3 regions of the Comamonas sp. w2-DMI genome follow, and region 2 is predicted to be linked to each of the others. Evidence: predicted binding sites of a transcription regulator. Region 2 holds the regulator's gene; each other region holds the start of a gene.
The links. Region 2 encodes LexA, which represses DNA repair genes until DNA is damaged. Its sites were predicted from a motif close to ACTGTATNNNNATACAGT; they were not measured.
Positions count from the first base shown of each region.

Region 1: imuA (translesion DNA synthesis-associated protein ImuA) is a predicted target of LexA. The motif match lies at 3,383-3,400, and genes of this name have one in related genera.
Region 3: recA (recombinase RecA) is a predicted target of LexA. The motif match lies at 3,760-3,777, and genes of this name have one in related genera.

Region 1 covers NZ_JBANEL010000016.1:105,340-115,496, reverse strand. The annotation lists gene V8Z74_RS17000 (SDR family NAD(P)-dependent oxidoreductase) at 1-192, shown strand, start outside; gene V8Z74_RS16995 (HD-GYP domain-containing protein) at 315-1,667, shown strand; gene V8Z74_RS16990 (HD-GYP domain-containing protein) at 1,926-3,290, shown strand; gene imuA (translesion DNA synthesis-associated protein ImuA) at 3,415-4,272, shown strand; gene V8Z74_RS16980 (DNA polymerase Y subunit UmuC family protein) at 4,290-5,738, shown strand; gene dnaE (DNA polymerase III subunit alpha) at 5,731-9,195, shown strand; gene V8Z74_RS16970 (patatin-like phospholipase family protein) at 9,416-10,157, shown strand, end outside.
Region 2 covers NZ_JBANEL010000002.1:75,653-85,809, forward strand. The annotation lists gene V8Z74_RS03075 (leucyl aminopeptidase) at 1-75, shown strand, start outside; gene V8Z74_RS03080 (DNA polymerase III subunit chi) at 147-578, shown strand; gene V8Z74_RS03085 (hypothetical protein) at 582-1,406, shown strand; gene V8Z74_RS03090 (D-2-hydroxyacid dehydrogenase family protein) at 1,420-2,442, opposite strand; gene V8Z74_RS03095 (hypothetical protein) at 2,577-2,804, opposite strand; gene lexA (transcriptional repressor LexA) at 3,167-3,841, opposite strand; gene V8Z74_RS03105 (asparaginase) at 3,962-4,978, shown strand; gene adk (adenylate kinase) at 5,130-5,786, opposite strand; gene kdsB (3-deoxy-manno-octulosonate cytidylyltransferase) at 6,161-6,937, opposite strand; gene V8Z74_RS03120 (Trm112 family protein) at 7,038-7,226, opposite strand; gene lpxK (tetraacyldisaccharide 4'-kinase) at 7,317-8,339, opposite strand; gene V8Z74_RS03130 (ExbD/TolR family protein) at 8,522-8,953, opposite strand; gene V8Z74_RS03135 (MotA/TolQ/ExbB proton channel family protein) at 8,985-9,623, opposite strand; gene xseA (exodeoxyribonuclease VII large subunit) at 10,016-10,157, shown strand, end outside.
Region 3 covers NZ_JBANEL010000010.1:127,192-137,348, reverse strand. The annotation lists gene V8Z74_RS12700 (sensor histidine kinase) at 116-1,576, opposite strand; gene V8Z74_RS12695 (response regulator) at 1,641-2,315, opposite strand; gene V8Z74_RS12690 (YybH family protein) at 2,413-2,802, opposite strand; gene V8Z74_RS12685 (winged helix-turn-helix transcriptional regulator) at 2,801-3,187, shown strand; gene V8Z74_RS12680 (MarR family transcriptional regulator) at 3,169-3,660, opposite strand; gene recA (recombinase RecA) at 3,817-4,923, shown strand; gene recX (recombination regulator RecX) at 5,153-5,611, shown strand; gene V8Z74_RS12665 (MFS transporter) at 5,754-7,097, opposite strand; gene argC (N-acetyl-gamma-glutamyl-phosphate reductase) at 7,397-8,329, opposite strand; gene V8Z74_RS12655 (hypothetical protein) at 8,359-8,571, shown strand; gene sucC (ADP-forming succinate--CoA ligase subunit beta) at 8,855-10,015, shown strand; gene sucD (succinate--CoA ligase subunit alpha) at 10,033-10,157, shown strand, end outside.

The sequences.
Region 1 (10,157 bases), on a different contig from region 2:
ACGGCGCAGAACCGCTTTCGCATGCCTGCGCTCATCACTCCCGAAGAAGCCGCGCGGCACATGCTGCAGGGCTGGGCCCAGGGCCATTTCGAAATGAACTTTCCGCGGCGCTTCACGCGCTGGATGCGGCTTCTGCGCTGTCTGCCCGACGGCTGGTACTTTTCTGCCGTGCGCCGCATCACGGGAGCCTGACCGGCCGTTGCGCCCGGAAGCCGCCTTCGAGCTTGCTCCCGGTCAAGAGGCAGCAGCTGCGGGCGCTGTGATCGGAGGCGAAGCGCGTATATTGCAGCGATCAGGGGCAAGGGAGCTTTTCTATGAGCGACAGCCGGGCAGGGCTGCTGGCGCAGCAGGCATGGCACGAGGACGGCGTGCACTTCCTGCGTGCCGTGACCGATATGGCGGACCGCCGTCGCGTGGTGGCAGTCCAGGCCATCTATACCGACAAGGGCGTCAAGCTGCTGGACAAGGGGGCTCGCATCGACAGCCGTGTTTATGCGCGTCTGGTGGAGCACAAGCTGCGCGATCCTGTCGAAAAATATCTGAGCGTGGATGGTTGCGTGGACGTGCAGGAGATCGGGGCCCGTGCCATGGACCAGATCGAAACCATGGAGCTGATGCGCCGCATGGCACGGGCGCTGGACGGGGCGCAGCGCCTGCTGGCGCCGGTGCGCCAGATCGTGCTGCCGCCGCAGCTGGCCTTCAAGCTCACGGTCATGCGCGAGCAGCGTCCCGGCCTGTTCGCGCACAGCATCCAGATGATGCTGGTGGCCGTGTACCTGGCACAAAAGAATGGCTGGAGCGGGCACGACTGCGCTTTGCTGGCTGCGGCGGCGTTGCTGCATGACGTGGGCATGCTCCATATGGATCCGGCCTGGACAGACACCGAGCATTGGCTGACGGGTACCGAGCGGCGGCATCTGGTCGCGCACTCGGTCACGGGCATGCTCATCGTCCGCAGCTGCGGCGTCTATCCCCAGGCGGTGGAAATGGCGGTGCTGGACCATCATGAGCGCATGGATGGTTCAGGCTACCCGCGCGGCAGCCGGGGCGACGCGATATCGACAATGGGACAGGTGCTGTTGCTGGCCGAGGTGGTCGCGGCCTTTTACGACAAATTCCGGGACCTGCCCGGCCAGCGGCTGTCGCTGATGCTTCGGATGAACCATCGCTGCTATCCGGCGCATCTGGTACGCCACGTCTTGCCGCTGCTGTACGACGAAAGCGCGCCGGGCGCCCCGTTGCAGCCGTTGCAGGCCGAGTTCACGTACAACGTGACGGCTCTGTCGGCGGTCTTTCAGCTGTGGCGCACGCTGAGCCGGCAGTTTCCCGAGCGCTGGCAGGACATGCCCGATCACCAGGCGGCCATCTTCATCGACTCCAGCCTGAGGGGGCTGCAAAAGCAGCTGGCCGAAGCCGGCCTGCATCCGGGCCAGCAGTCCGAGCTGCTGGCTTTCCTGCAGGACGATGCACTGGGCATGGGGGAGCTGGCCCTGGTCAGCCGGGAAGCCCGATGGCAGCTGCAGGCCATTGTCAATGCATGCCTGCACCGCTGGCCCGACACCGGTGCGCGCAGGCATGCGTTGGATGCTGCCGTCATGGAGTGGTGCGAGGCCAGCCTGCGGATCGATGCCGTGCCACCGCTGCAGGAGCCTGCGGGCAACGCATAGCGTGCCATGGCGCCTGCAAGCACGTGTGGGCGGCCCCGTTCCTGGGACGCTGCTTTGCAGTCAGGGTATTCACCCGCTTTGTGGGCAGCAATGGATTTGATAGCTGCCAGCGCTTTCCGATAGGCGATACTAGGCATGTTTGACCTACAAAAAGACACAGTCTTTCAGGCCGGGCACATGTCTTATTTGTAATCAAATGATAATTTTGTATATTTTGTGTACGAAACTATCCGCGTACCAAGCCTTGGGAAAGTCCGCATGAACGAGAAGATGGCGCAAAGTCCGCAGTCGGATAGCGTCGAATGGCGCGATGACGGTGTGCATTATCTGCGTGCCGTCACCGACATGGCCGATCACTGCCTGGTGGTGACCAACGAGGCGATCTATACGCACAAAGGCATCAAGCTCGTGGAAAAGGGACTGCGCATCGACAGCCGCATGTACGAGCGACTGGCCCTGTACCCCCTGCGCTATCCGGTGGACTGGCATCTGAGCACGGACCATCTCGTCGATGTGGCCGAGCTGGAGGCCACGGCACGGGAGCAATGCCGGACCGTGGAGCTGCTCCAGCGTCTGGTGCGCTCCATCGGGGATGCCGAGCGCCTGCTGGCGCCGGTCCGCGGCATCGTGCTGGCGCCGCGCATCGCCTTCAAGCTCACCGTCATGCGCGAGCAGCGCCACGAGCTGTTCATCCACAGCCTGCAGATGAGCATGGTGGCCATTTATCTGGCGCTGCAAAGCGGCAGGACCGAGCGCGAATGCGTGCCCCTGGCCACGGCGGCGCTGCTGCACGACCTGGGCATGCTGTACATGGACCCTGCCTGGACCGATGCCAGCTACCGGCTCACGGGCGAGGAGCGCAAGCAGCTGGTGGCGCATTCGGTCACCTCCATGCTGATGGTGCGCAGCGCCGACACCTATTCGCAGGCGGTGGAGCTGGCCATCCTCGAGCACCACGAGCGCATGGACGGCTCGGGCTATCCGCGCGGCGTGCAGGGCCGCAATATCTCCGCCATGGGTCAGGTGCTGATGCTGGCCGAGGTCATCGCTGCCTTCTTCGAGAAATTCCCCGAGCTGCCTGGCCAGCGCCTGTCGCTGATGCTGCGCATGAACCACCAGCGCTACCCCGCGCCACTGGTGCAGATCATCCTGCCGCTGCTGTATGACGAAATCGAACCAGGCATGCCGCTGCCGCCCCTGCAGGCCGAGGTCGGCCACAGCGTGAACGCGCTGGCCGCGGCGTTCCAGATGTGGGCCACGCTCAGCCAGGCCTTTCCCGCGCTGTGGCAGAGCATGCCGGACCACCAGGCCGCGGTCTTTGTGGACGCCGGCATAGGCCAGCTGCAGAAACAGCTGGCCGAGGCGGGCGCGCATCCCGACCAGCAGACCGACCTGTGGAGCTGCCTGCGGGACGATGCGCAGGGCATGAAGGAGCTGGCCCTGGTCAACCGCGAGGCGCTGTGGCAGCTGCAGTCCATCGTCGACAAATGCCTGCAGCAATGGCCGTCCGTGAGCCGGCGCGAGAACGCCGTGGATGCGGCCGTGGCTCAGTGGTGCGAGGCCTGCATGCAGATCCAGCCGGACCAGTCCGCGCAGATGCCGCCCGTGCTGCAGGCACCCTGAGCCGGGCGGCAGAGCACGACCGTTCAAGCGATGCCGGCCATGCCGGCATTTTTCATGCCTGCGCCGGCTTTGCTGGCTGCAAAAGCCGAATAACTGTATATTTATACAGTTACCGGGATTTTGCATGCCTGCTCTTTCTTCCATCGCCTTGCCGCCTCTGCCCCAGGAGCCTGGAGGCCGGACTGCGGCCGCCATGCCCCAGGTGGCGGGCGTCTGGCGCGGCTCGGACTGGCATGAGAGAGGCGGCGGCAGGGCCTGGCCCACGGGCTATGGCGTACTGGATGCCGAACTGCCCGGCGGCGGTTGGCCGGCCAATGCGCTGATCGAAGTGCTGCAGCCCGCGCATGCCCATGCCGAATGGCCGCTGCTGCTGCCGGCGCTGGCGGCCCGCATGCAGGAAGGCAAGGCCCGGGCGGCCGGGGGCGGCCACCGGCGGCTGGTGCTGGTGGCGCCGCCTTTTCTGCCGTTCATGCCGGCCCTGCAGGCTGCGGGCATAGCGCCCGAGCGCCTGTGCTGCGTGCAGAAGGCGGCGGATGCCAGGGCCGCCTCCTGGAACGTCGACCTGGCCTGGGCCTGCGAGCAGGCGCTGCATTGCCGGGATGTGCTGGCCGTGCTGGCCTGGCTGCCCGATCTGCCGGTGCCCGTGCTGCGGCGCCTGCAACTGGCCGCCGCTTCCCAGGGGCGGCCGCTGTGGCTGTGGGGCGGACTGGAGGCAAGCCGGCGCAGCTCGCCCGCGGCCCTGCGCCTGCAGCTCGAAATTGCAGAGGACTGCAGGCTGCAGGTGCGCCTGCTCAAGCGCAAGGGCCCGGCACTGGAAAAGGCCTTGCTGCTGCCCCGCACCTCCTGGGGCTGGCTGCCCGTCATGCAGGCCCAGGCCATGCGCCAGGCCGCGCAGCACAGGGAAGCCGCTTTGCTGCTGCACGGGCACTCGGTGGGCGGACGCCCGGCCACAGCGGCGGCTGCCGCGCATGCGGGCGCATAGCGGAGCAGGGAGGCGGCATGGACGGCATGGAGCGGCACTGGATTGCATGGCCCCACGGGCAGGGGACGGCTGCGGCGGGCGGGCAGGAGGCTGGCAGCGATGCGCTGTTCAGCGCCGCCTGCTGGGCCTTGCAGTTTTCCCCGCGCGTGGTGGTGCTCGAAGAAGCCGTGCTGATGGAAACCGCCAGCGTGCTGCGCCTGTGGGGCGGACTGGACGCGCTGGTCGATGCGGTGCGGCAGCAGTGGCAGATGCATGCCCCGGCGCAGCCGCCGGACTTTGTCTGGGCGCAGGGCGCCACGGCCTGGCTGGCATTGGCGCGGCTGCGGCTGGCGCAGCGCTTTCCTGCTGCAAGGCCGGCCCTGGTGGGGGCCGATGCGCTGCCGCTGTGGACGCTGTCCGCGCTGCAGCCGCATATGCCGGTGCTGCAGCGCCTGGGCTGCCGCTCTTGGGGCGATGTGCGGGCCCTGCCGCGCGCGGGCCTGGCGCGCCGCATGGGCGCAGCATCCATGAAGGTGCTGGACCAGGCCTATGGGCTGCTGCCCGAAGCCCATGAATGGCTGAGCTGGCCCGAGCGTTTCGTCCTGCGGCACGACCTCGGCTATCCGGCCCATGATGCGGCGGCCGTGCTGCAGGCGGCCCGGCCCCTGCTGCGCTCGCTGCAGCTGTGGCTGCAGGCCCGCCACCATGGCGTGCTGGCCCTGCAGCTGCGCTGGCACCATGATCTGCGGCGCATGGACGGAGAGGCGCTGCCGCCCTGGGATGCGCTGGAGATCCGCACGGCGCAGCCCACGCAGGCCATGGCCCATCTGGAGCGGCTGCTGCGCGAGCGCATCGCGCGCCTGAGCTGGCGCGCACCCGTGGACATGCTGGAGCTGCAGGCGCCGGAAACCACGGCCTTTGCGGCCGAGGCGCTGAGCTGCCTGCCGCCGTCCCTGCAGGATGGGCAGGACGGACCGGCAAGCACGCGGGACGGCGTGGGGGCTGCGTCGCTGCAATGGCATGAATGGGTGGAGCGGGTCGGCGCGCGCTGGGGCGAGGATTGCGTGCAGATTCCCTTGCCCTGTGCCGACCACCGGCCCGAGGCCATGCAGCAATGGATCCCTGCCGCAGCGGCACCGCCGGAGCATGCCGCTGCGAGGCGAAGCTCCGCTGCGGGCTGCGCCGATCCCTGGCAGGGGCTGTGGCCCCCTTGGCTGCTGCCGCAGCCCAGGCCGCTGCCGCTGGAGAGCAACCGTCCCTGCTGGCACGGGCCGCTGCAGCTGCGCGCCGGTCCCTACCGGCTGGAGGCGGGCTGGTGGGACGAGGAGGGCGCAGCCGCGGTACGCGACTATTTCGTAGGCTACAACGAGGCGGTAGGCCATGTCTGGATCTACCGCGAGCGGGTCCAGCTGCCTGTCCGCGGGGCCGGGGCGGGCGGCGCATCCGGGCCATCGGTGGCCTGGTACGGGCAGGGCGTATATGGCTGAGCAGGCCGCCGTTTGGGACCGTCCTGCGGTCCGGCTGGCTTCTCCACCGGTGCCGCCGCCGGGAGACATGCCTGCGCCGCCCGGTGCCTGGGGCGCAGGCCATGGGCCGCTGGCCTATGCCGAGCTGCATTGCCTGTCGCATTTCAGCTTTCTGCGCGGCGCTTCCTCGCCCGAGGAACTGGTGCAGCGCGCCAAGAGCCTGGGCTATGCGGCGCTGGCGCTGACCGACGAATGCTCGGTGGCCGGTGCCGTGCGCGCCTACGAGGCGGCCAGGGACTGCGGCCTGACGCTGATCCACGGCAGCGAATTCGCCCTCGCCGATCAGGAGGGTGCGCGCATCGTGGTGCTGGCGCGCGACCTCGCGGGCTGGGGCGACCTGTGCGAATTCATCTCCGCCGCGCGCGGCCGCAGCGGCAAGGGCGGCTATGTGGTGGATGCCCGCAGTCCCTGGCAGGCGCTGGCGCGCAGCTGCGAATGCATTGTGCTGCCCCGGCGGGAGGTGCTTGGTGCTTCCGATCTGGAAGCGGTCCGCGCTTGCGTGCAAAGCGTTTCGGCCTATTTTGCCCAGGAATGCCCGCAGGCCGGCATCTGGCTGGGCGTGGAGCTGCACCTGGCGCCCGACGACAGCCTGTGGCTGCAGACCCTGCAGCAGGTGGGCGCGGCGCTGGGGATTCCGCTGGTGGCCTGCGGCGATGTGCACATGCATGCGCGCTCGCGCAAACCGCTGCAGGACGTGGCCACCGCCATACGCCTGGGACGGCCGGTGGCCGAATGCGGCTTTGCGCTGCAGCCCAATGCGGAACGCCACCTGCGCTCGCGCCTGCGGCTGGCGAGCCTGTACCCCAAGGCCTTGCTGGAGGCCACGCTGCGCCTGGCGGCGCGCTGCCGCTTCACGCTCGACGAGATCCGCTACCACTACCCGCAGGAAAGCGTGCTGCCCGGCATGGATGCACGACAGACCCTGGCCTGGCACACCTGGCAGGGCGCGGCGGGCCGCTATCCGCAAGGCATTCCGCAGAAGGTGCAGGAGCAGCTGCACAAGGAGCTGGACCTGATTGCCGAGTGCCGCTACGAGATGTACTTCCTCACCGTGCACGACATCGTGCGCTATGCGCGCAGCGAAGGCATTCTGTGCCAGGGCCGGGGCTCTGCCGCCAATTCGGCGGTCTGCTACTGCCTGGGCATCACCGAGGTCAGCCCCGAGGGCAAGCACCTGCTGTTCGAGCGCTTCATCAGCCGCGTGCGCGGCGAGCCGCCCGACATCGACGTGGATTTCGAGCATGCGCGCCGCGAGCAGGTGATCCAGTACATCTACACCAAGTACGGGCGCGAGCGCGCGGCGCTCACGGCCGTGGTCAGCTGCTGGCGCAGCCGCAGCGCCCTGCGTGACGTGGGCAAGGCGCTGCGCATCCCCCCGCCGCTGGTGGATGCGCTGGCCAAGGGCCAGTACTGGTTCAGCGAAACAGCGGAGCAGGGGGCTGGCGCCGAGGCAGAGGGCGAACAGGACCTGCCCGAGCCCCGACCCGAAGCACTTCCCGACGACTGGGTGGAACGCAAGTTCCTCGAAGCCCAGGCCCTGGCCAAGGCCCAGTCCAATGCGTTGACGCCGCGCCAGCTGCGGCTCTGGATCGAGCTGGCCTGGCAGCTCAAGGACAGCCCCCGGCACCTGAGCCAGCATGTGGGCGGCTTTGTGCTGACCGATGGCAAGCTCACGCGCCTGGTGCCCGTGGAGCCGGCGGCCATGAAGGACCGCTCGGTCATCCAGTGGGACAAGGACGACCTGGATGCCATGGGCCTGCTCAAGGTCGATGTGCTGGCCCTGGGCATGCTCACCGTGCTGCGCCACAGCCTGGACGAGCGCGCGGCCTGGCGCGGCGAGCGCTGGAGCCTGGCCCAGATTCCGCCGGAGGATGCGGCCACCTACGCCATGATCCAGCGCGCCGATACCGTGGGCACCTTCCAGATCGAGAGCCGTGCGCAGATGAGCATGCTGCCGCGCCTGCGGCCCGAGACGCTGTACGACCTGGTGGTGGAGGTGGCCATCGTGCGGCCCGGGCCTATCCAGGGCGGCATGGTCCACCCCTATCTGCAGGCCCGCGAACGCCGGCGGCGCGGCGAGCCGCTGGTGCTGGAACGCTCGCGTTTCGAAAAACCGGACGAGAAGGCCGCACTGGAGGATGCGCTGGAGCGCACGCTGGGCGTGCCCATCTTCCAGGAGCAGGTCATGCAGATCGCCATGGTGGCGGCGGGCTTCACGCCCGACCAGGCCGATGCGCTGCGCCGCTCCATGGCCGCCTGGAAGCGCAAGGGCGGCGTGCACCGCTTCGAGCGGCCGCTGATCGACGGCATGGTCGCGCGCGGCTACCGGCTGGAGTTTGCCCAGGCCATCTTCAGGCAGATGCAGGGCTTTGGCGAATACGGCTTTCCGGAAAGCCATGCCTACAGCTTTGCCTCGCTGGCCTACGCCAGCGCCTGGCTCAAGCGGCACGAGCCGGCCATCTTCCTGCAGGCCCTGCTCAACGCCCAGCCCATGGGCTTTTACTCGCCCTCGCAACTGGTGCAGGATGCGCGCCGCCACGGCGTGCGCGTGCTGCCCGTGGACGTGCGCCACAGCCATTGGGATTGCACGCTCGAAGAGCCGCTGCAGCCCGTGCCCGGCGTACAGGCGCTGCAGCCCGCCGTGCGCCTGGGCATGCGCCTGGTGGCGAACCTGGGCGAGGCCGCGGCGCTGCGCATCGAGGCGCAGCGCGCCCAGGCGCCATGGGCCGGCACGCAGGACCTGGCCTTGCGCGCCGGCCTGAGCCCGGGCGACCTGCGGGCCCTGGCCGCCGCCGATGCCCTGAGCGGCCTGTCCGGCCACCGGCGCCAGCAGATGTGGGATGCGGCGGCGCATGCCGCGCTGCCGCCCCTGTTTGCCGGTGTGCCCGTGAACGAAGGCTCGGTGCAGCTGGCCGAGGCGCCCGAGGGCGAAGAAATCCTGCACGACTACGAAGCCACGGGCCTGACCCTGCGCCGCCACCCGCTGGCCCTGCTGCGCGAGCGCCTGGCCCGCCACGGCATGCGCACGGCCGTGGAGCTGCGCAACGCCCTGCCGGGCCAGAAGGTGCGGGCCTGCGGCATCGTCACCGTGCGCCAGCGCCCGCCCACGGCCGGCGGCACGCTGTTCATCACGCTGGAGGACGAAACCGGCGTGGTCAACCTGGTGGTCTGGGCCAGGGCCTTTGCGCGCTGGCAGGCTGCCCTGCTCGGATCGCGCCTGCTGGCGGTGGAGGGCGTCTGGCAAAGCAGCGCGAACTGGTCGCGCGATGCCGATGAGGAATTTGAGCGAAATTCGCCTGAAACCCAGAAGGAAAAAGCGCCGGCAGCTCATCATTTGGTAGTGCAACGGGCCAGGGACATGACGGCCTGGCTGGGGCGGCTGGCGGGCGCCGGGCTGAGCAGCCGGGATTTCCATTGAGCTGCTGGCTGCCGATGGGCGCCCTGGAGATCTCGCCGGTGTGCAAGGCCGAGGATGGGCGGGCGGCATCCGGCCGGGACTCGCCCCGGCAGGCGAGACCCGATGTCTGTTGCCGGCGGCGTGCAGCCCAGGCAGGGCCATGGGCCCATGACCCTGGCCGCAGTGCCATCGCGCCTGCCGCTATACTGCCCGCCCCGATGAGAAAGCAGGATTTCCTGTCATGCGTTTGAAGAATTCTTTGGTGTACCTGGGGCTGGCCGGTCTGGCTGCCCTGTCCGGCTGCGGCAGCAACCCGCCCGTCAAATCGGCGGCTCCCGAGGCCACGCCCACAGCGCCCGCGCCCGGCGTTGCGCCGGTCAGGATCGGCGTCGCCCTGGGCGGCGGTGCAGCCAAGGGCTTTGCCCATATCGGCGTGATCAAGATGCTGGAGGCCAACGGCTTCACGCCCGCCGTGGTGGCCGGCACCAGCGCGGGCAGCGTGGTCGGTGCGCTGTATGCCAGCGGCATGAACGCCTTCGAGCTGCAGGAAAAGGCCGTGGCCCTGGATGAGGCCAAAATTCGCGACCTGCAGCTGTCCTCGGGCGGCCTGGTGCTGGGCCAGAAGCTCGAGGACTATGTGAACGAGCAGGTACAGCGCAAACCCCTGGAGCAACTGGCCAAGCCCTTTGTGGCCGTGGCCACCCGGCTGGAGGACGGCGAGCGCACCGTGTTCGCCCGCGGCAACACGGGCCAGGCCGTGCGCGCCTCCAGCAGCGTGCCGGGCGTGTTCCAGCCCGTGAGCATCGGCAAGTCCCACTATGTCGACGGCGGCATCACCAGTCCCGTTCCCGTGGATGCGGCGCGCCAGCTGGGCGCCGACATCGTGATCGCCGTGGACATCTCCAACAAGGCGCGCGGCAAGACGCCCGAGAACATGCTGGGCGCCCTGGGCCAGTCGATTGCCATCATGGGGCAGAAGCTGG
Region 2 (10,157 bases):
AAATCCTCGAAAGCGGTCACCAAGCCCCGCAGTTCGCGCCGCGCCGCAGCCGCCACTGCAGAGGCCAAGGCTTGAGCCAGGAGTGACGCATTGCTGTGTGACCTGGAATATGGCCGGCGTGCTGGTTGCCGACGCGGGAGCGTGAGATGACCGAAGTCGCCTTCCATTTCAACGCGCCCGACAAGCAGGCCTATGTATGCCGGTATGCCCGCAAGGCCTTGCGGCATGGGGCGCGGCTGGTGGTGGTGGGCAGCCAGCCTGTGCTGGCTGCGCTGTCTCCGAAGCTGTGGGCAGTGTCTCCCACGGATTTTCTGGCCCATGCCTTTGCCAGCGATGGAGGGCAGTTGCTGGCGGCATCCGGCATCGTATTGGCGCAGCGGCTTGACAATCTGCCGCACCATGATGTGCTGGTCAATCTGGGCAGCGAAGTGCCAGCGGGCTATGAGCAATTTGCCAAAGTCATCGAGATTGTTTCGGCAACCGACGAGATGGACCGGCAAGAAGCGCGGGCGCGCTGGAAAAGCTATGCCGCGCAGGGCGTGGCCATCGTCCGCCATGATTTGAAGCTCAAGGGCTAGGGCATGAATTCCTCTTCTAAAACGCCGCCGCGCTTTGTTCCCACCCTGACCGAGGTGGTGCCGGCATCGATCGATCCCGAAGCTGCTACCTTGGACGCCATGGAGGCCGATCTGTCGGCCGAACCTCCCTCGGAGCTTGCGGTGCCGCAGAATGCTTCAGCGCCATGCCTGCAGCCGGTTCTGCACTCACCCAGGCTGGCTGATGCCGTGGTCGGCGTACGCGGAATTTCCGCGATTCCGCGCAACCTGCCGCCTCTGCCGGACTCCCTGCCGCCGCAGCAATCGCTGTCGGGAAGCGGGGTCATGCCTGCGCATGCCGAGTTATCCGAGAGCGTCAATGCCGACACCATTGCGCCGCAGGTAAACGTAGATGACCTGGACTCCGTGTCGGGCGGGCAAGCGCAGGAAGCCGCGGCGGAACATGCGCCAGCGCGGACGCTTGCTGGCGACTCCCAAAGGGAGCCGCTCTCGTCGGAAGTTTTTTCCGAGGCCCAGGGGCCGGCTGCTTTGTCCCTGCCCGAGCCGGCGCTTGAAAATTCGGTGGCTGCGGGTGCCAATGCTCCGCTTGCCCCTGATGCGGACTGGAATGACCCGCACGCGCAGCAACTCAGGGAACAGCTTACCCAGAGGCTTATGCATCGCGTGGACCAGATGCTCGAGGAGCGGCTGCGCGAGGCGATTTCAGCCGTGGTTGAGGACCAGGCACGGTCCATGGCCTTGCAGCTGCGCAAGGAAGTGGAGACGCTGGTGCGAGCATCGCTGCAGCAAGCGGTGGCGCAGGAGTTGGCCTCGCAGCTTCAATGGCCGCCGGGCCCTGCCAGTTCTTAGCGCCAGGGGCGGCTTAGGAGCGGCCCATGCGCAGGGGGCCGCTGAGCACTTCAGGGTTCAAGATGTTGCTGGCCTGGCCGTTGACGAAGTTCACCACGTTTTCAAAAGCGGCGCGGAAATACAGCTCGTAGCTGTCTTGCTCCACATAGCCGATATGCGGCGTGCAGATGCAGTTCTCCAGGCGCAGCAAGGCGTGGCCTTGCAGGATGGGCTCGCTCTCGAACACGTCGATGGCTGCCAGGCCCGGCCGGCCGCGATTGAGCGAGCAAAGCAGGGCCTCGGACTCCACCAGCTCCGCGCGCGACGTATTGACGAACAGGGCCGTGGGCTTCATGCGGGCCAGATCGTCTGCCCTGACAACGCCGCGCGTGGCGTCGTTCAGGCGCAGGTGCATGGAAAGCACGTCGCACTCTTCGAAGAAGGCTTCTTTCGATGGGGCGGCGATCAGTCCGTCCGCCGCCGCTTTCTGGCGCGAAGCCTCGCTGCCCCAGACGCAGACCTGCATGCCGAAGGCCTTGCCATAGCGGGCAATCAGCTGGCCGATGCGTCCATAGCCCCAGATGCCCAGCACCCGCCCGTGCAGCACGCTGCCCAGGCCGAAGTTGGGGGGCATGGAGGCGGCCTTCAGCCCGGACTGCTGCCAGGCCCCGTGCTTGAGATTGGCGATGTACTGGGGCACTCGCCGCATGGCAGCCATGATGAGTGCCCAGGTCAGCTCCGCCGGCGCAATGGGGGAGCCGACACCCTCGGCGATCGCCACGCCATGGGCCGTGCAGGCCGCGACATCGATATGCGCACCCGCCTTGCCGGTCTGGGCGATCAGCTTGAGGCGCGGCAGCTTTTCCAGCAACTGCTTGGTGATCTGGGTGCGTTCGCGGATCAGAACAATGATGTCGGCATCGCGCAGGCGCACCGACAACTGTCCCACACCCTTGACGGTATTGGTGTAGACCTTTGCATTGAAAGGTTCCAGCAGACGGGCGCATTCGAGCTTGCGCACAGCATCTTGGTAATCGTCAAGGATCACGATGTTCATGCACCCGATTGTGCCTTGAATAGACTCATTTTTGTGAGCATTCAACGGCCACGGCGCATGGAACTGTTTGCAAATACTTCAAAAATCGGATGCAGGCCTTGCCGGTTTCTATGGCGCGGCGGGGCCGCCATGCATCAGGCGTGCAGCGCGCCTTCGTTGGCGGCCATGCGCTCCAGCGCAGCACAGACATCGGCCATGCGGCCCGAGATGAGCAGGCATTCGGGCTGATTGCGCGGCTCGCGCTGGACGATGCGCAGCATGCGCGGCTGGCTGCAGGCGGGAGTGGCTTCGAGCGGCAAGGGCATCTGGGCGGAGGGAACAGCGGGCGCCGTGGCGCGGCGTCGGGAGCGGCTTCGGCGCATGGTGAAAACGGCAGGCCGGGCCCGCGTATCTTCGGATGGGGAATTGGAGAGCATTGCATCGCGAGGCTGCGACTGTGCTGGCTTGGCTGGTGCCTGCGATGAGGCTTGCGACGCGGAGTTCTCTCGCACGGCGGCATGGCGATGGGCCTGAAGGGCAAAGCGTGTCAGAGACAGCAGAGGCAAAGCGAATCCCATGTGGCAACTCCTGTTCCAAGAAAGTTCTTGCGAGGTTGTGGACGGGGCAGGATTGCGTTTTCAGGCAAGGCTCCGCCCGGGGCAAGGCCTTCAAGCCTTGCGCCTACCACCCGGGCAGTGCTGTGGGAATCGGCCCAGGGCGCCAGTGCCGGCGCCGTGGAAGCACGCTACATGAACATGCTGTTGCGTATCAGGCCTACGGCCAGGCCTTCGATGGCGAAAGGTTCGTCCGGTGCGACGTGGATGACCTTGTAGTCGGGATTTTCGGGCAGCAGCTCTATGCCCTGCGGCGTGCGCCTGAAGCGCTTGACCGTGACGTCGTCGCCAAGACGGGCCACGACGATCTGGCCGTTGCGGGCCTCGTGCGTGGACTGCACGGCCAGCAGGTCGCCATCCATGATGCCGGCATCGCGCATGGACATGCCGCGCACCTTGAGCAGGTAGTCGGGCTTGGCCGCGAACAGGCCGGGCTCCACGGAATAGCTCTGGTCTATATGTTCCTGGGCGAGAATGGGCGATCCCGCCGCCACGCGGCCGACCAGGGGCAGGACCAGCGGCGCCAGCGCGGCCAGCGGCAGGGCGAAGCTGGTGCCGCGGGCGGCATTGATGGTGCGCACGGTATCGGCGCGCAGGCGGATGCCGCGCGAGGTGCCGCTGACCAGATCGATCACGCCCTTGCGCGCCAGGGCCTGGAGGTGCTCCTCGGCCGCATTGGCGGACTTGAACCCGAAGGTGCTGGCGATTTCGGCACGCGTCGGTGGAGCGCCGGTGCGCGCAATGGTCGACTGGATCAGATCCAGGATCTGCTGCTGGCGGGGGGTGAGCTTGGGATGGTCGGACATGTCGGGCGGCTTGGAGTTCTGGATCAGAATTTCCGAACAGTGATCTGATAATTTATACAGTATCTGTATTTTTAACCAGTTTTTTGCGAGGGGCAAGTGGCTGAGGCAAAGATTGTCATTTTGGGCACAGGAGGAACCATTGCCGGCCGGGCGCCAAGCCAGGGTGACGGCGTGGGCTACACGGCGGCACAGATCTCGGTGGAGGGATTGCTGCAGGCCATTGCCGGCCTGGACGCAGTGGCTGGTGCCTGCCGGCTGGAAGCGGTGCAGCTGGCGCAGATCGACAGCAAGGACATGGACTGGGCGGTGTGGAGACTTCTGCTGCGCGGCGTGGCCCAGCTGCTGGAGGACGCGCAGACGCGCGCCGTGGTGATCACCCATGGCACCGATACCCTGGAGGAAACGGCCTGGCTGCTGCAGGCCGCGCTGCAGCCCGCCAAGCCCGTGGTGCTGACCTGCGCCATGCGCCCGGTCACGTCGCTGCAGGCCGATGGGCCGCAGAATCTGCGCGACGCCGTGGCTGCAGCGGCGCAGGCCGCCGATGCAGGCGCCGGCGGAGCCGGTGTCTGGGTGATGGCGGCGGGCGCGCTGCACGCGGGCCTGGCGGTGCAGAAAGTCCACCCGTACCGGCTCGACGCGCTGCGTTCCTATGAGGGAGGGCCATGCGCCTATATGGAAGAAGGCATGCTGCGCTGGGTTGGCAGGCCGGCGGGTGCGGCGGTGGATGCGGGTGCGCGGCTGGCGCGGTGGCTGGATTGCGATGCGCTGCCTTGGGTGGAGATCGTTGCCTCCGGTGCGGTACAAAGCGCCAGGGCCGTGAGGGCGCTGGTGGCTGCGGGTGTGAAAGGCCTGGTGGTGGCCGGGACCGGCAATGCCACGGTGCATGCGCATATGCTGCAGGCCTTGCTCGATGCCCGCCAGGCCGGCGTGCGCGTGTGGTGCAGCACCCGTTGCCTGGAAGGTGTGCCGGTACTGCCGCCCGGGGCAGCGGGATTGGCGGCCGACCGGGAGCATTGGCTGAAGCAGTGGCTGGTGCCGGCCGGGGCCGTGGGTGGACAGGCGTTGGCCGTGGTCCAGCTGCCGCCTGCCAAGGCGCGCGTGGCCATGATGCTGGATCTGGCCCTGGAGCCTTCTTGAACGGAGACAGCTACGCTGCCGAAAAAATCCGCTGCGCCTGCCCGGGCGCGAATGCGCCAACGTCGGTTTCACCCTGGGCCGGGTGGGGCTTGGCAGGCCATAAAAAAAGCACCCGGAGCGGGTGCTTTTTTATTGGGCGGGACAGAAGCGATCAACTCGACAGGGCGTTCAATGCACGCTCGGTGATTTCTTCCACGCTGCCCAGGCCGCTGATGGCTCGGTACTTGGGTGCCGAAGCGGGATCCTGCTTGGCCCAGTTCTGGTAGTAGTCCACCAGGGGGCGGGTCTGGCTGCTGTACACATCCAGGCGCTTCTTGACGGTTTCCTCCTTGTCGTCCTCGCGTTGCACCAGGTCTTCGCCGGTCACGTCGTCCTTGCCTTCCACCTTGGGGGGATTGAACTTGACATGGTAGGTACGGCCCGAGGCGGGGTGGGAGCGGCGGCCGCTCATGCGCTCGATGATGGCGTCAAACGGGACGTCGATCTCCAGCACGTAGTCCAGGTGCACGCCGGCGGCCTTCATGGCGTCGGCCTGGGGGATGGTGCGGGGGAAGCCGTCGAACAGAAAGCCTTTGGCGCAATCGGGCTGGGCAATGCGCTCCTTGACCAGGTTGATGATCAGATCGTCGCTGACCAGCTGGCCTGCGTCCATGACGGCCTTGGCCTGCAGGCCCAGGGGGGTGCCGGCCTTGACGGCGGCACGCAGCATGTCGCCGGTGGAAATCTGGGGAATACCGTATTTTTGGCAGATGAAGGCGGCCTGGGTGCCCTTTCCGGCGCCGGGTGCACCCAACAAAATCAGTTTCATGGAGATCCTTGAGAAGAGTAGAAATTCTTGGCGGCCGGGGCAGCGTGCGGCAGGCGGGCACCCCCTGGCGGTATTTTTTCGCGGGCAAGGATAGCACGCACAAGGCCAACACTGGCTTACACGCTGGGGAGGGATGTCACCAGTGCAGCGTCCGTCTGCCAGCCTTTTGCGTGCGGCGCAGCCGGTGTCGGAACGATGCGGCGGCCTTGTCTCTGGCCCGGCGGCGCAGGGCTGCAAGCCCTGTGCTGCTGCCCGAAAGTATAGCTGCCAGCGCCGGATTCACTTGCCTTGTGCAGGCAAAACACCTGAAATGGATTGTCATGCATGCGCGAACAGCTATCGTTTTTGATAGCTGCCGCACGGGCTCGGCCAAGTCAGGCAGCCAGCAGGGCGCGCACCCGCTGCAGGTCTTCGGGCGTGTCCACGCCGGCGCCCGGCGCATCGGGCGTGAGGTGCACGGCGATGCGGTGGCCATGCCACAGCGCACGCAGCTGCTCGAGCTGCTCCATGGCTTCGGTCGGGGCCGGAGAAAGGCGCGGGAACTCGCGCAGAAAGCCGGCCCTGTAACTGTAGATGCCGATATGGCGCAGCGGCGCAAAGCCCGCATGGCCTGCCGTGGCCGCGGCCGTCTCCCACCAGGCCTCGTCGGCATGGTCGCGAGAGAAGGGAATCGGTGCCCGGCTGAAGTAGCTGGCCAGGCCCTTGGCGTCGCAGACGACCTTGACCACGTTCGGGTTGCGGTAGTCGGCAGGGGAGGCGATCGGATGGGCCGCCGTGCCCATGCTGGCTTCGGGGCGGGCGCTTAGCAAATGCGCGACGGCATCGATCAGCGCGGGCTCGATCAGCGGCTCGTCGCCCTGCACGTTGACCACCGCATCGTTGCCGTCCAGGCCCAGCTGTTCGCAAGCCTCGGCCAAGCGGTCGCTGCCGCTGGGATGGTCGTTGCGCGTGAGCAGTGCCTGCACGCCATGCTGCAGGCAGGCATCGACGATGCGTGCATCGTCGGCCGCGACCACGCAGCGCGCGGCCGTGCTTTGCTGGGCGCGCCGGGCCACGCGCACCACCATGGGCAGGCCGGCAATATCGGCCAGGGGCTTGCCGGGCAGGCGGCTGGAGGACATGCGGGCGGGAATCAGAACCGTGAACGGCATGGAAATCTCTGTGTGATGGAACTGGCTTGAAGGACAGCCAGCAAGGGCCGTCCCGAAGCAAAGGCCGTCGTCCCCCTTTCAGGGGAAGGCGCGGAGCGACTCAGGGTGTGGCCTCGATTTCTTCGTCGGTCAGCGTGCGGGCTTCGTTTTCCAGCAGCACGGGAATGCCGTCGCGCACCGGGTAAGCGAGCCGCGCGCTGCGCGAGACCAGTTCCTGGCGCTCGCGGTCGTAGCGCAGCGGGCCCTTGGTAACGGGGCAGACCAGCAGTTCGAGAAGTTTGGGATCCATGGCAATTCCTGCAAAACGGAGAGGGAGGCGGCCCGCCGCTGAAGCAAAGGCAAGAGGCGTGCCGCGGGACTCGGTATGGGGCAATGATAGTCAGCCCGGAGGCGGGCGCTGGCAAACAGCGGCCAGCCGGGCATCGAGCAGGTCCCAGAAGGCCTGCGGCAGCTGCAGTTGCAGCGGCACGGCCCAGGCCTCGGGGTGGATGCGCCAGAGCTTGACGGCATCCTTTTCGGTGCAGACCAATGGTTTCTGATTGTCCAGCCTGCGCGAGAAGCTCTCAAAACCATAGTGGTCCGGCAAGGCCTGCATGGCGGCAGGAACAATGCCCTGTTCACCCAGCATGGCAAAAAACGACTCGGGCCGCGCCACGGCGGCCACCGCCTCGACCTCCTGCCCGGCCAGTGCCGCCAGCTCCAGCCGTTCGCCCTTGCCGTTGTGCATTACAGAGCTGAGCCGGCGCTGCAGCGCAAAGGCGGGAGCATTTCCCGCGGGGCGGGGCGGCCGGCCGGCATAGACGGCGGCCGTGACGGCGCGCGGCCAGGGCTCGCGCAGCGGGCCCGCGGGCAGCAGAAAGCCGTTGCCCACGCCTTCATCGTTGAACACGCAAAGCTCCACATCGCGGGCCAGGGCCAGGTGCTGCAGGCCGTCGTCGCTTACGATCACATCGACCTCGGGGTATCTGGCGCGCAGCGCGCGGGCCGCGTCTATTCGCTTTGCCGCCACGAACACCGGCACGCCCGTGCTGCGGGCCAGCAGGGCCGGTTCGTCGCCCACCTCGCTGGCGGGGCTCCCGGGCAGGGCTGCGCGGCAATCCTGCGTTGTGCGCCCGTAGCCGCGCGAGACGATGCCGGGCTTCCAGCCCCGGCCCAGCAGATGCGCGACTACGGCCTGGGTGACGGGCGTCTTGCCGGCGCCGCCGGCGATCACGTTGCCCACCACGATGACGGGCACGCCGGCCTGCTGCGCACGGCCCTGCATGCGGCTGGCATTCCAGCGCTGCAGCGCCCCGTAGAGCAGCGACAGCGGCCACAGCAGCCAGGCGCCAAGGCCCCGCCGGCGCCAGATGGCGCGCAGGCCGGTCTGCCGGCGAAGGGGACTGGTGGAGGCGTGGGACATGGGGGCGGTAGGGTAACTGCCGATCATACGGCGGCCGTGCCAGGCTTCAAGGATGCTGGCGCAAATGGAAAGGGATCCCGGCGGGCGCCTGTGCAAGAGGCTTTTTCCATGCCGGGACAGCTGGGCGATGAAAAAAGCCGCCTGTGAAGGCGGCCTAGTGCTTGCCGGCAGGCGGGCAATGCCTATTTGGCCTTGCCGGCTGCTGTGGAGGACTGGGTGGCAAACGTGATCTGCGACAGGCCGGCGCGGCGGGCCGCTTCCATCACGGTGACCACGGACTGGTGGGGGGCCGTGGCGTCGGCGCTGATGATGACCACGCTGTCCTTGCCGGCGCTGGCGGCCGTGCCCAGGGCCTGGGCCAGAGCGGACACGCTGCGGTCTTCCATGGCGTTCCTGTTGACGGCATAGTGGCCGTCGGCGGCCACGGCCACAATGATCTCCTTGGGCCGGTCGCGCTGCTGCTCGGCATCGGCCACGGGCAGGGTCAGCTGCAGTTCGGTGAACTTGCTGTAGGTGGTGGAGAGCATCAGAAAGATCAGCACCACGAGCAGCACGTCGATGAAGGGAATCAGGTTGATCTCGGGCTCGTCGCGGTGGCGGGGGCGGAAGTTCATGGCATGCGACCTTGGACTGCTGGGGCCGGGTTCACTTGCCGCCCAGGCTGGTGCGGGCCAGATGGCGCACGAACTTCTCGCAAGCCAGCTCCATGCCCAGCAGATAGCCGTCCACGCGGGCGCGGAAGTAGCGCCAGAAGATCAGCGCCGGGATCGCGACCATCAGGCCGAAGGCCGTGTTGTACAGCGCAATCGAGATGCCCTGGGCCAGCTGCGCGGGGTTGCCGCCGCCGGTGGCCGAAGCGCCCGACTGGGAGCCGAAGATCTCGATCATGCCGATGACCGTGCCCAGCAGGCCCAGCAGCGGCGCGGCCGAGGCGATGGTGGCCAGGGCGCTCAGGTATTTTTCCAGCTTGTGGGCAGCGGCGCGGCCTGCGCCTTCCATGGCGGCGCGCACTTCTTCCTCGTTGCTGTCGGGATGGTTGCGCAGCGTGCGCAGGCCGGTGGCCAGCACTTCGCCCAGGGCCGAGCTCTGGCTCAGCTGATTGACGACCTCCTCGCTGGGCAGGCCACGAGAGGAAACGGAAATGGCTTCGTCCAGCAAGGCCGGAGGCGCCACGCGCGCCGTCTTGAGCGCGGTGAAGCGCTCGAAAATCAGTGCCAGGGCCAGAATCGAGCAGGCAATCAAGGGCCAGATCGGCCAGCCTGCGGCTTGTATGATCGACAGCAACTTTTCTCCCTCGTCGTTCAGAAATTGCAGCCGCAGATTATGGCCCAGGCCTGCTGCTGCCCGGCGCGGATTTCGCGTGGATTTGTGCGTGCGCGTGCCGTGGGCTTGCCGCCTGGCCTGCGGTGCCGACGCCGGAGCGGCCCATCGCGCGTATAGCAGATATTTCTGTGGATAACTTTGTGCGTTAACTAAGCGGCGCCGCAGGTCTATCGCCGGAAACTACTGGCAGTAACAACTGTGGCAGGGCGGTGAAACGAGAAAATTTGTTCTTAATCAATGACTTGAGAATTTGTTTTGAACAATTGCATAAACAAAATGGCCATGGCAGCCGTGCCGAGGGCAAGGGCTTGGGCTGTGGAGAATTTTGTGGGCCCTGACCTGGCTGAGACCGCATGAATTCGATCTTCGAGACCCCGAACCGCGCTGCCGCGCCACCTATCTGGGATGTTGGCGCGCTGTGCCGCGCCATTGGCGATGCCTTGCAGGCGCGCTTCAACCCGGTGGCCGTACGTGGAGAGCTCAGCGGCTTTTCGC
Region 3 (10,157 bases), on a different contig from region 2:
CAAACCTAGTACGGTACCGATCACGGCAGTTGCCATTTTTGCAACTCAATGTTTCAGCCCGACTTGTGATTCCGATTGTAGGGGAAGCAAGTATTTGCTCAGCCGTAGGCTGCGCTCAAGTTCTCGGCCTATTGTCCGGCGCAGCGTCGAGAGCCAGGAAACGCACGGTAAAACGGGCGCCCGGCGTGCCCTGGCCCGGGCGGGCATCCTCGAGCAGCACCTGCGCGCCGTGCTGGCGCGCGATCTCCATCACGATGGGCAGGCCCAGGCCCGAGCCGTCGGCCTCCGAGCCCAGCGCACGGTAGAACGGCTGGAAGATCAGCTCCCGCTCGGCCTGGGGCACGCCCGGGCCGGAGTCTTCGACCTGCAGCAGCAGCACGCGGCCGAAGTGGTCGGCCTGCACGCGCACCGTGACCACACCCGGCGCCTCGCTGCTCGAGGGCGTGTAGTTGATGGCGTTGTCCACCAGGTTGCGTACCAGCTCGGTCAGCAGCGTGGCATTGCCGCTGAGCCAGACGCCGGGCGTGACGGCCTCGGCGCCCTCGTAGCCCAGGTCGATGTGCTTGTCCAGCGCGCGCGGCAGGCAGTCCAGCACCACGTCGGTGGCGATGCGCACCAGATTGCAGGGCTTCATGGCCGGCACCGCGCTCTCGGCCCGCGCCAGCGCCAGCAGCTGGTTCACCGTGTGCGTGGCGCGCATGCTGGAGCGGCCGATCTGCTGCAGCGAGCGCTTGAGCTCGTCGGTGCTGGTGCCTTCGCGCTGGGCCAGGTCGGCCTGCATGCGCAGTCCGGCCAGCGGCGTCTTGAGCTGGTGGGCCGCGTCGGCCAGGAAGCGCTTTTGCGTGGCGATGGAGTCGTCCAGCCGCTCCAGCAGGCCGTTGACCGAATCGACCAGCGGCACCACTTCCAGCGGCACGTCCTTGTGGTTGATGGGCGAAAGGTCTTCGGGCTTGCGCGCGCGGATGCGCTCCTCGAGCCGGTGCAGCGGCTTGATGCCGCGCGCCAGCGCCAGCCACACCAGCAGCGCCGCCAGCGGCAGGATGACGAACTGCGGCAGCATCACGCCCTTGATGATCTCGGTGGCCAGCACGCTGCGCTTCTCGCGCGTTTCGGCCACCTGCACCAGCGCGAGCGCATCGCCGGGCAGCGGCATGCGCACCCAGATGTAGGCCACGCGCAGGTCTATGCCCTTGTATTCCTCGTCGCGCAGCAGCACCGTGCCCGAGGGCGGCGCCTCGTCGGCCTCGGGCGGCAGCGGCAGGTCGCGTTCGCCGGCCAGGTACTCGCCCTTGACGCCGCGCACCTGGAAGAAGATGGTGTCCGATTCGTCGGCGCGCAGGATCTCGCTGGCCGACTGCGGCAGGTTGAACTGCACCTTGCCGCGCTGCACCACGACGAGCTGGGCCAGCGCCTGGGCGTTGTATTCCAGCGCGCGGTCGAACGGCTTGTTGGCCAGGCCCTGGGCCACCAGCCAGGTCAGCGCCAGGCTGACCGGCCACAGCAGCAGCAGCGGCGTGAGCATCCAGTCGAGGATTTCGCCGAAGAGGGAACGCTGCTCGCGCTGGAAGATTTTCACGGTTCAAGCCTTTTTGGCCGCCAGCGCCCGTCCATCAAGCGCAGACAGCTATCGAATGAATAGCTCAACCGGGGATTTTTTCAAGGCAGTAGCCCAGGCCGCGCACCGTGGCGATGCGGATGGGGCCGCGCTCGATCTTCTTGCGCAGACGGTGGATGTAGACCTCGATGGCGTTGTTGCTCACCTCCTCGCCCCATTCGCACAGGCGATCCACGAGCTGGTCCTTGCTCACCAGCCGGCCCGCGCGCTGCAGCAGCACCTCCAGCAGGCCCAGCTCGCGCGCCGACAGCTCGACCATCTTGCCGTCGATGGTGGCCACGCGCCCCGCCTGGTCGTAGACCAGCGGCCCGTGCTTGATGGTGGAACTGGCCCCGCCCATGCCGCGGCGCGTCAGCGCGCGCACGCGCGCCTCCAGCTCGGACAGCGCGAACGGCTTGGCCATGTAGTCGTCGGCGCCCAGGTCCAGCCCCTGCACGCGCTCCTCGATCGAATCGGCCGCGGTGAGGATCAGCACCGGCAGCGCATCGCCGCGCCCGCGCAGGCGCTTGAGCACCTCCAGGCCGTGCATGCGCGGCAGGCCCAGGTCCAGGATCAGCAGGTCGAACTCGCTGCTGGTCATCAGCGCCGCATCGGCCTCGCTGCCGTTGGCCACATGGCTGACCACGGCGCCCGAGCTGCGCAGCGTGCGCAGCAGGCCATCGGCCAGCACCTGGTCATCTTCGGCAATCAGTATGCGCATGGGGAGTCTCCTGAAATATGGTTACCGCTGTCGACGCAAGTACAGTGGCTGCTTTGGCTCCGATTCTAGGTCGCCGCAGGAGGCTGGCACAGCGGGCTTACGGGTGGCCTGCGGGCAGGGACAGTGCTGCGGCATGGTCGATGACGTAGAGCCAGCGGCCGTCGGCCTGGCGCCGGACGACCTCGGCCGTGCTGCCATTCGCGACGAGACCGCCATCGTCGCCATACAGCGTCCAGTCGGCGCGCAGCAAGGCGATCTCTGCGCATTCGATGCAGAAATTGTTGTGGGATACCATGCGCCCCGGCACGGCCAGCAGGCGGGACAGCGGCTCGGCGATCCGGGTCCGGCCGCGCCAGGTATCGGTGCTGCCATCCACACGCAGTGCGGCGTCGGGCTCATACAGCGCCAGCAGATGGGCCAGATCGCGGCTGTTGAAGGCGCGCGCAAAAGTTTCATTCATGGCGGCAGGGGTCAGGACCTTGAACATGTTTTCTCCTTGGATGGATGTCGAGACCGGCATCAGAGCACTGGACCATCCAGCTATCCAAACGGATAGCCGGCCCGAGATGCCCCGTCCCGTGCGCCCCCAGTCCTGCCCTGTCGAGGACTGGCTGGCCTTCCTCGGCCACCGCTGGAATGCACTCGTCCTTTGGCATCTGCGTGCAGCCCCTCTTCGGCATGGAGAGCTGATGGAGTGCCTGCCCGGCATCACACCCAAGGTGCTTGGCGAGCGGCTGGCCGCCCTGCAGGACCGCGGACTCGTGGCCCGCGCTGAAGGCCGGCACGGCTACATGCTCACTCGGCGCGGGAGCACCTTGCTGAGCGTGCTCGATCAGCTCGAACTCTGGGCCCGCTACGCTCCGCCGGCATAGGCTTCCAGGCCCAGCGCCACCACCGTGGCCACGTCCTCGCCCACGGCTTCGCGGAACTCCGCCTCGGCCTGGGCCACCGCATCGTGGAAGGCCTGCAGCCAGGCCAGGCCGGTCTCGGTGAAGCGCACGCGCCTGGCGCGCGCATCGCGGGCATCGGCCTCGCGCGTGACCAGGCCCCAGGCCTCGCACTGCGCCACCAGGTCCGCCATGGCCTGCTTGGTCATGCCGGCCTTCTCGGCCAGGTCCGTGACCCGGTCGCCGGCCAGCGACAGATGCCGCGTGATGTGGATATGGGCCGCGCCCACCTTGTCACGTGCGGCGAGGTTGGACAGCGCCAGCGGCACTTGCACATCGCGCGCCATGAGCTGCAGCACGCGCGCATCGAAGCGGCGCATGGCATGGCCGAGCAGGCGGCCCAGATGGGTCTGGCGCCAGGCGTCCGCGGGCGGGGTGACAGGGGCAATTTCGGACATTGCAGGTATTTCGGAGTCAGGGCAAATAGTAAGGCAAACTGTCCAAATATTTCAACACATGGACAGTACAAACCCATAAACTACTGTTCAAGCATCCAGCCTGAATGTAAATACAGAGCTGCAACCGACCCGCATCCACTCTTCTAGGAGCCTGTTATGAACGCCATCGCCAAGACCGCCGAAGCCAACAGCGAAAAAGCCAAGGCACTCGCCGCCGCCCTCGCCCAGATCGAAAAGCAATTCGGCAAGGGCACCATCATGAAGCTGGGCGAAGGAGAGGCCATCGAGGACATCCAGGTGGTCTCCACCGGCTCGCTGGGCCTGGACATCGCCCTGGGCGTGGGCGGCCTGCCGCGCGGCCGCGTGATCGAGATCTACGGTCCCGAATCCTCGGGCAAGACCACGCTGACGCTGCAGGTCGTGGCCGAGATGCAGCGCCAGGGTGGCACCTGCGCCTTCATCGACGCCGAGCATGCGCTGGACACCAGCTATGCCCAGAAGCTGGGCGTGAACCTGAACGACGTGCTGATCAGCCAGCCCGACACCGGCGAGCAGGCCCTGGAGATCGTGGACAGCCTGGTACGCTCGGGCGCCGTGGACCTGATCGTGGTGGACTCGGTGGCCGCGCTCACGCCCAAGGCCGAAATCGAGGGCGAGATGGGCGACCAGCTGCCCGGCCTGCAGGCCCGCCTGATGAGCCAGGCGCTGCGCAAGCTGACCAGCACCATCAAGAAGACCAACTGCATGGTCATCTTCATCAACCAGATCCGCATGAAGATCGGCGTGATGTTCGGCTCGCCCGAAACCACCACCGGCGGCAATGCGCTGAAGTTCTACGCCTCGGTGCGCCTGGACATCCGCCGCACCGGCACCATCAAGAAGGGCGACGAGGCCATCGGCAACGAAACCAAGGTCAAGGTGGTGAAGAACAAGGTCTCGCCGCCGTTCAAGACCGCCGAGTTCGACATCCTGTTCGGCGAAGGCATCTCGCGCGAAGGCGAAATCCTGGACATGGGCGTGAATGCCAAGATCCTCGACAAGTCGGGTGCCTGGTATGCCTACAACGGCGAGAAGATCGGCCAGGGCCGCGACAATGCCCGCGAATTCCTGCGCGAGAACCGCGACCTGGCCGTGGAGATCGAGAACAAGGTGCGCGAAAGCCTGGGCATCAAGCTGCTGCCCACCGAAGGCGGCGAAGCCCCCGAAGCCAAGTCCTCCGGCAAGAAGGGCAAGGTCGACAAGGACGGCGTGATAGAAGCTTAAGCCCCCTGAGCGACTTCTCGTCGCTTCCCCTCTCTCTTCGGGCGGGGGACGGCATCCTCGCTGCGGGGCGGCGGGGCCGCCCGGGCCCTTGCCTGATGCCTCTGGCTCGGTGCACGCCAGCATGCGGGCTGGGGCCACGGACCAAAGAGTTAGCCATCTTTGCGCAGGCAACCCCTGCGCATTTTTTATTGCCGCCGGACACTTCAACCTTCAGGGAGACCTTTCGCACATGAGCTTTGCCAAGCTTTCACTCAAGGGCCGCGCCCTCAAGCTGCTGGCCCAGCGCGAGCATTCGCGCCTGGAACTGCAGCGCAAGCTGGCTGCGCATGTGGAAGAAGGCGAGGATCTGGACGCCATCCTCGACGCGCTGGAGCAGCGCGGCTTCATCAGCGAGGAGCGGGTGGTGGAGTCGGTGATCCACAGCAAGGCCGGCCGCTACGGCACGGCCCGCCTGGTGCAGGAGCTGCGCAGCAAGGGCCTGGACGACGAGACCGTGCGCGCGGCCGGCGAGCAGTTGCGCGAGACCGAGCTGCAGCGCGCGCGCGAGCTGTGGCGCAAGCGCTTCGGCACGCCGCCGGCCACACCGCAGGAGCATCTCAAGCAGATGCGCTTTCTGGCCTCGCGCGGCTTCGGCGCCGATATCGCGAGCAAGGTCGTCAAGGGCCGTGGCCTGGAGGAAGACGAATAGCCTCTCCGGCGCCCTCCTCCCAAGACCCCTGCGCCGGCAGCCGAGCACTCCTGAAAGAAGAGCTGCTTGCGCATGAGCAGCCTTTGATTCAATACACTTTTCCCTTCAATCAAAGAACCGGCAAGCGCAGGCAGCTATCAATTCAGCGTACCGCCTGGCTGCCGCGCCCCACGAACAGCAGCACCAGGATGGCGGCACAGAACTCCACCGCGGCAATGATGAGCAGTCCGGGCGCATACGAGCCGCTGCCGGTCTGCAGCAGGCCCAGCAGCTGGGGCGAGAAATAGCCCGCCAGATTCGCCACGGAGTTGATCACCGCCAGGCCCACCACCAGCGCTGTGGCCGACAGGAAGCGGCTGGGGATCTGCCAGTACACGGGAATCGAACCCATGGTCCCTAGCGAGGACAGCGCCAGCGACGCCACCACGCCGGCCACGCTGCCCTGCCTGAGGAACAGCGCCGTCAGCAGCAGGCCGATGGCGCCCAGCGCGGCGGCGGCCGCCGTATGCCAGCGCACCTCCTTTCGGCGGTCGGACAGCCAGCCGTTGCCCACCATGCCCAGCCAGCCGAAGGCATAGATGCCGGCCATGACCCAGCCCAGCGCCTTCAGGTCGGTCACGCCCACGGACTTGACGATGCTGGGCCCGTAGAACACCAGCGTCGCATTGCCGGCCACGATGCAGAAGAAGATGAGGATCAGCATCAGCACGCGCGGATTGCGCATGGAAGCCCAGAAGCTGTGCTCGCGCTCGCCCAGCGCCTGCTCTTCCGCCCACAGCTCTTCGCGCACATGCTGCTTCTCGCGGTCGCTGAGCCAGCGCGCCTGCGCCGGGGTGTCGCTGAGCAGGAAGTAGGCGGCAATGCCGGCGATCACCGAGGGAATGCCTTCGACGATGAACAGCCACTGCCAGCCCGCATGGTTGCCCATGCCGTGCAGGGCCTCCATCAGGTAAGCGGCGATCGGGCTGCCCAGCATCAGCGACAGCGCCGAGGCCGAGACAAAGAACGCCAGCGCCTTGCCGCGCCGGTGCGCGGGCAGCCAGTAGGTCAGGTACAGGATCACGCCGGGCTGCAGGCCGGCCTCGAAGGCGCCCATCAGAAAGCGCAGCACGTAGAACTGCAGCGGCGTCTGCACCCAGGCCATGAGAATGCCCGTCACGCCCCAGCCGATGGTGATGCGCATGATGGTCTTCTTGGCGCCGAACCTGTGCAGCAGCAGGTTGCTGGGCACCTCGAACAGGAAGTAGCCGATGAAGAAGATGCCGGCGCCCGCGCCGTAGACGGCGTCGGACCACTGCAGGTCGCTCATCATGGTGAGCTTGGCAAAGCCTACGTTGACGCGGTCGATCCAGGCCAGGAACCAGACCAGGGTCAGGAACGGAATCAGCCGCCAGATGATGCGGCCGAAGGTCACGTCGCGCTCCTGGACGGAGCTGGCATCGGCCGCCTGCTGCGGCGGCTTTGCGGGGGTGGTGATGGCAGACATGGAACGCCTCGCTTTCGTGCAACAGAGGCCGGGATCGCAGCGATGGTCGGAGCCGTGGCGGCCTCCGTCCCAGGGGCGCAACGGCCGGCCACACAGGTAAGGCGGACTATAGGAAAGCTCGGCGCAGGCCAGGGCCGGGACTTGTCCGTCTGGACAAGGCAGGATTTTTAGTTTTCAAAAAACCAAACAATAAGAAAAATAAATTTCACATCACCCGCAAACCTCCCGCCGCGCGCCGAAAGCAGGCAAGAAAAAACGGCCGCCAGGGCCGTTTTCGGGGATGGGGCAGAGAATGCGGCTTACAGGCCCAGCATGATCTGCAGGTTCTGCACCGCGGCGCCGCTGGCGCCCTTGCCCAGATTGTCCAGGCGGGCGATGAGCACGGCCTGGCGGTAGCTTTCGTTGGCGAACACGCGCAGCTCCAGCTTGTTGGTGTCGGCCAGTGTATCGGCGGCCAGCTTGCCGTCTTCGGTCGGCGCCAGCACGCTGACCCAGCGGGCCGGCGTGTTGGTCCTGTCGTAATGGCTGGCCAGCGCATCGTGCAGGTCGGCGGCCCTGGGTGCGCCGGGCAGCAGGTCCAGATGCAGCGGCAGCTGCACCAGCATGCCCTGGCGGAAATTGCCCACGGCGGGCACGAACACGGGGCGGCGCGTCATGCCGGTGTAGTGCAGGATCTCGGGAATGTGCTTGTGCGACAGGCCCAGCGCATAGGCTTCGTAAGGTGCGGCCTGGCCGGCCTCGTAGGCCTCGATCATGGTGCGGCCGCCGCCCGAATAGCCGGAGACCGAAGGCAGGCTCACGGGATAGTCGGCCGGAATCAGGCCCGCGGCCACCAGGGGATGCAGCAGCGCGATGGCGCCCGTGGCGTAGCAGCCGGGGTTGGCCACGCGGGTGGCGGACCGGATCGCCTCCAGCTGGCCGGCGCGCAGCTCCGGGAAGCCGTAGACCCAGCCCGGCGCCACGCGGTGGGCCGTGGAGGCGTCGATGATCTTGATGGCGCGGCCCGTCTCGGCCGTGATGGCATCCACCATGGCCACGGTCTCGCGCGCGGCATCGTCGTGCAGGCAGAGGATGACCAGGTCCACGCCGGCGATCAGTGCTCGCTTGGCCGCCGGGTCCTTGCGCAGCTCGGGCGCAATGCTCACCAGCTCCACGCCAGCAAAGTTGACCAGACGCTCGCGGATCTGCAGACCTGTGGTTCCTGCTTCACCGTCGATAAAGACTTTTGCCATTGCTCTTCTCTCCTACACCGGCTCGCGCATTGCGTTCCTTGTATGCCGCGGCCTGCGGCACCATTGCCGCGTTTAGCTCTTTATTGTCGTTTAAACCGCCGGCGGATGCGGAAATTGGCGCTGAAACCACGCTGCGCCGACAAAGCCCGGCGGCTTTCGTCCTGACTGCGGCCGGACTGCTTCCTTTTTTGACCCCGGGCATGGCCGGGCCATGGTCGGGCGGCAGTTTGTCGGATGGCTGACAAAACTCTGGAAAAACCCTGCAGCTTATATATAAGACATAAGAGAAAGGCGGGTGAAAAAATATGACCCGGATATCATTTCCTCAACGATATCAAGGCATTGCGGGCTGCCCGGCGCTTCTGTAAAGAAGTGCCACATTGTGGATTTTGCGCATGGTGGGCCGTCGTTTTGCGCGGTGCAACATGGTACATTTCCGAGTGCCATGTCATACGAACCCGGTGGTTGCCAGACGCAGTGTCCACGGCACACGGGCATTTCCCCTCAGTTCAGAGAGACAAAGTCATGAAGATTCATGAGTACCAAGGCAAGGAAATCTTGCGTCAATTTGGTGTGCCAGTTCCCCGTGGCATCCCGGCATTCACCGTTCAGGAAGCCGTGGAAGCAGCCCAGAAGCTGGGCGGCCCCGTGTGGGTTGTCAAGGCCCAGATCCACGCCGGCGGCCGCGGCAAGGGCGGCGGCGTGAAGGTGGCCAAGAGCATCGACGATGTGAAGGCCCTGTCCGAGCAAATCCTGGGCATGCAGCTGGTGACCCACCAGACCGGTCCCGAAGGCCAGAAGGTCCGCCGCCTGTACATCGAGGACGGCGCCGACATCCAGAAGGAATACTACCTGTCCGCCGTGACCGACCGTGCCACGCAGAAGGTGGCCTTCATCGCTTCGAGCGAAGGCGGCATGGACATCGAGGAAGTGGCGCACTCCACCCCCGAGAAGATCGTGACCGTGATGGTCGACCCCCTGCAGGGCTTCACCCAGGCCAACGGCGAAGAGCTGGCCAAGGGCATCGGCATGCCTGCCGATTCCGTCGCGCAATTCATCGACGTGTGCACCAAGATCTACAAGTGCTACATGGACACCGATGCCTCGCTGGTGGAAATCAACCCCCTGAACCGCGACTCCAAGGGCAACATCATCGCCCTGGACGCCAAGTTCAACTTCGACTCCAACGCCCTGTTCCGCCACCCCGAGATCGTGGCCCTGCGCGACCTGGACGAAGAGGATCCCGCTGAAATCGAGGCTTCCAAGTTCGACCTGGCCTACATCAGCCTGGACGGCAACATCGGCTGCCTGGTCAACGGCGCCGGCCTGGCCATGGCCACCATGGACACCATCAAGCTGTTCGGCGGCGAACCCGCCAACTTCCTGGACGTGGGCGGCGGCGCCACTCCCGAGAAGGTCACCGAAGCCTTCAAGATCATGCTCAAGAACCCCAAGGTCAAGGGCATTCTGGTCAACATCTTCGGCGGCATCATGAAGTGCGACACCATCGCCACCGGCGTGATCACCGCCTGCAAGGCCGTGAACCTGTCCGTGCCGCTGGTCGTGCGCATGAAGGGCACCAACGAAGAACTGGGCAAGAAGATGCTGGCCGAATCCGGCCTGCCCATCATCAGCGCCGACACCATGGCCGAAGCCGCCACCAAGATCGTCGAAGCCGTCAAGTAAGGCCCGGAGAACAGAACATGTCTATCTATATCAATAAAGACACTCGCGTCATCACCCAAGGCATCACCGGCAAGACGGGCCAGTTCCACACCGAGAAGTGCATCGAGTACGCGAACGGCAAGAACTGCTTCGTGGCCGGCGT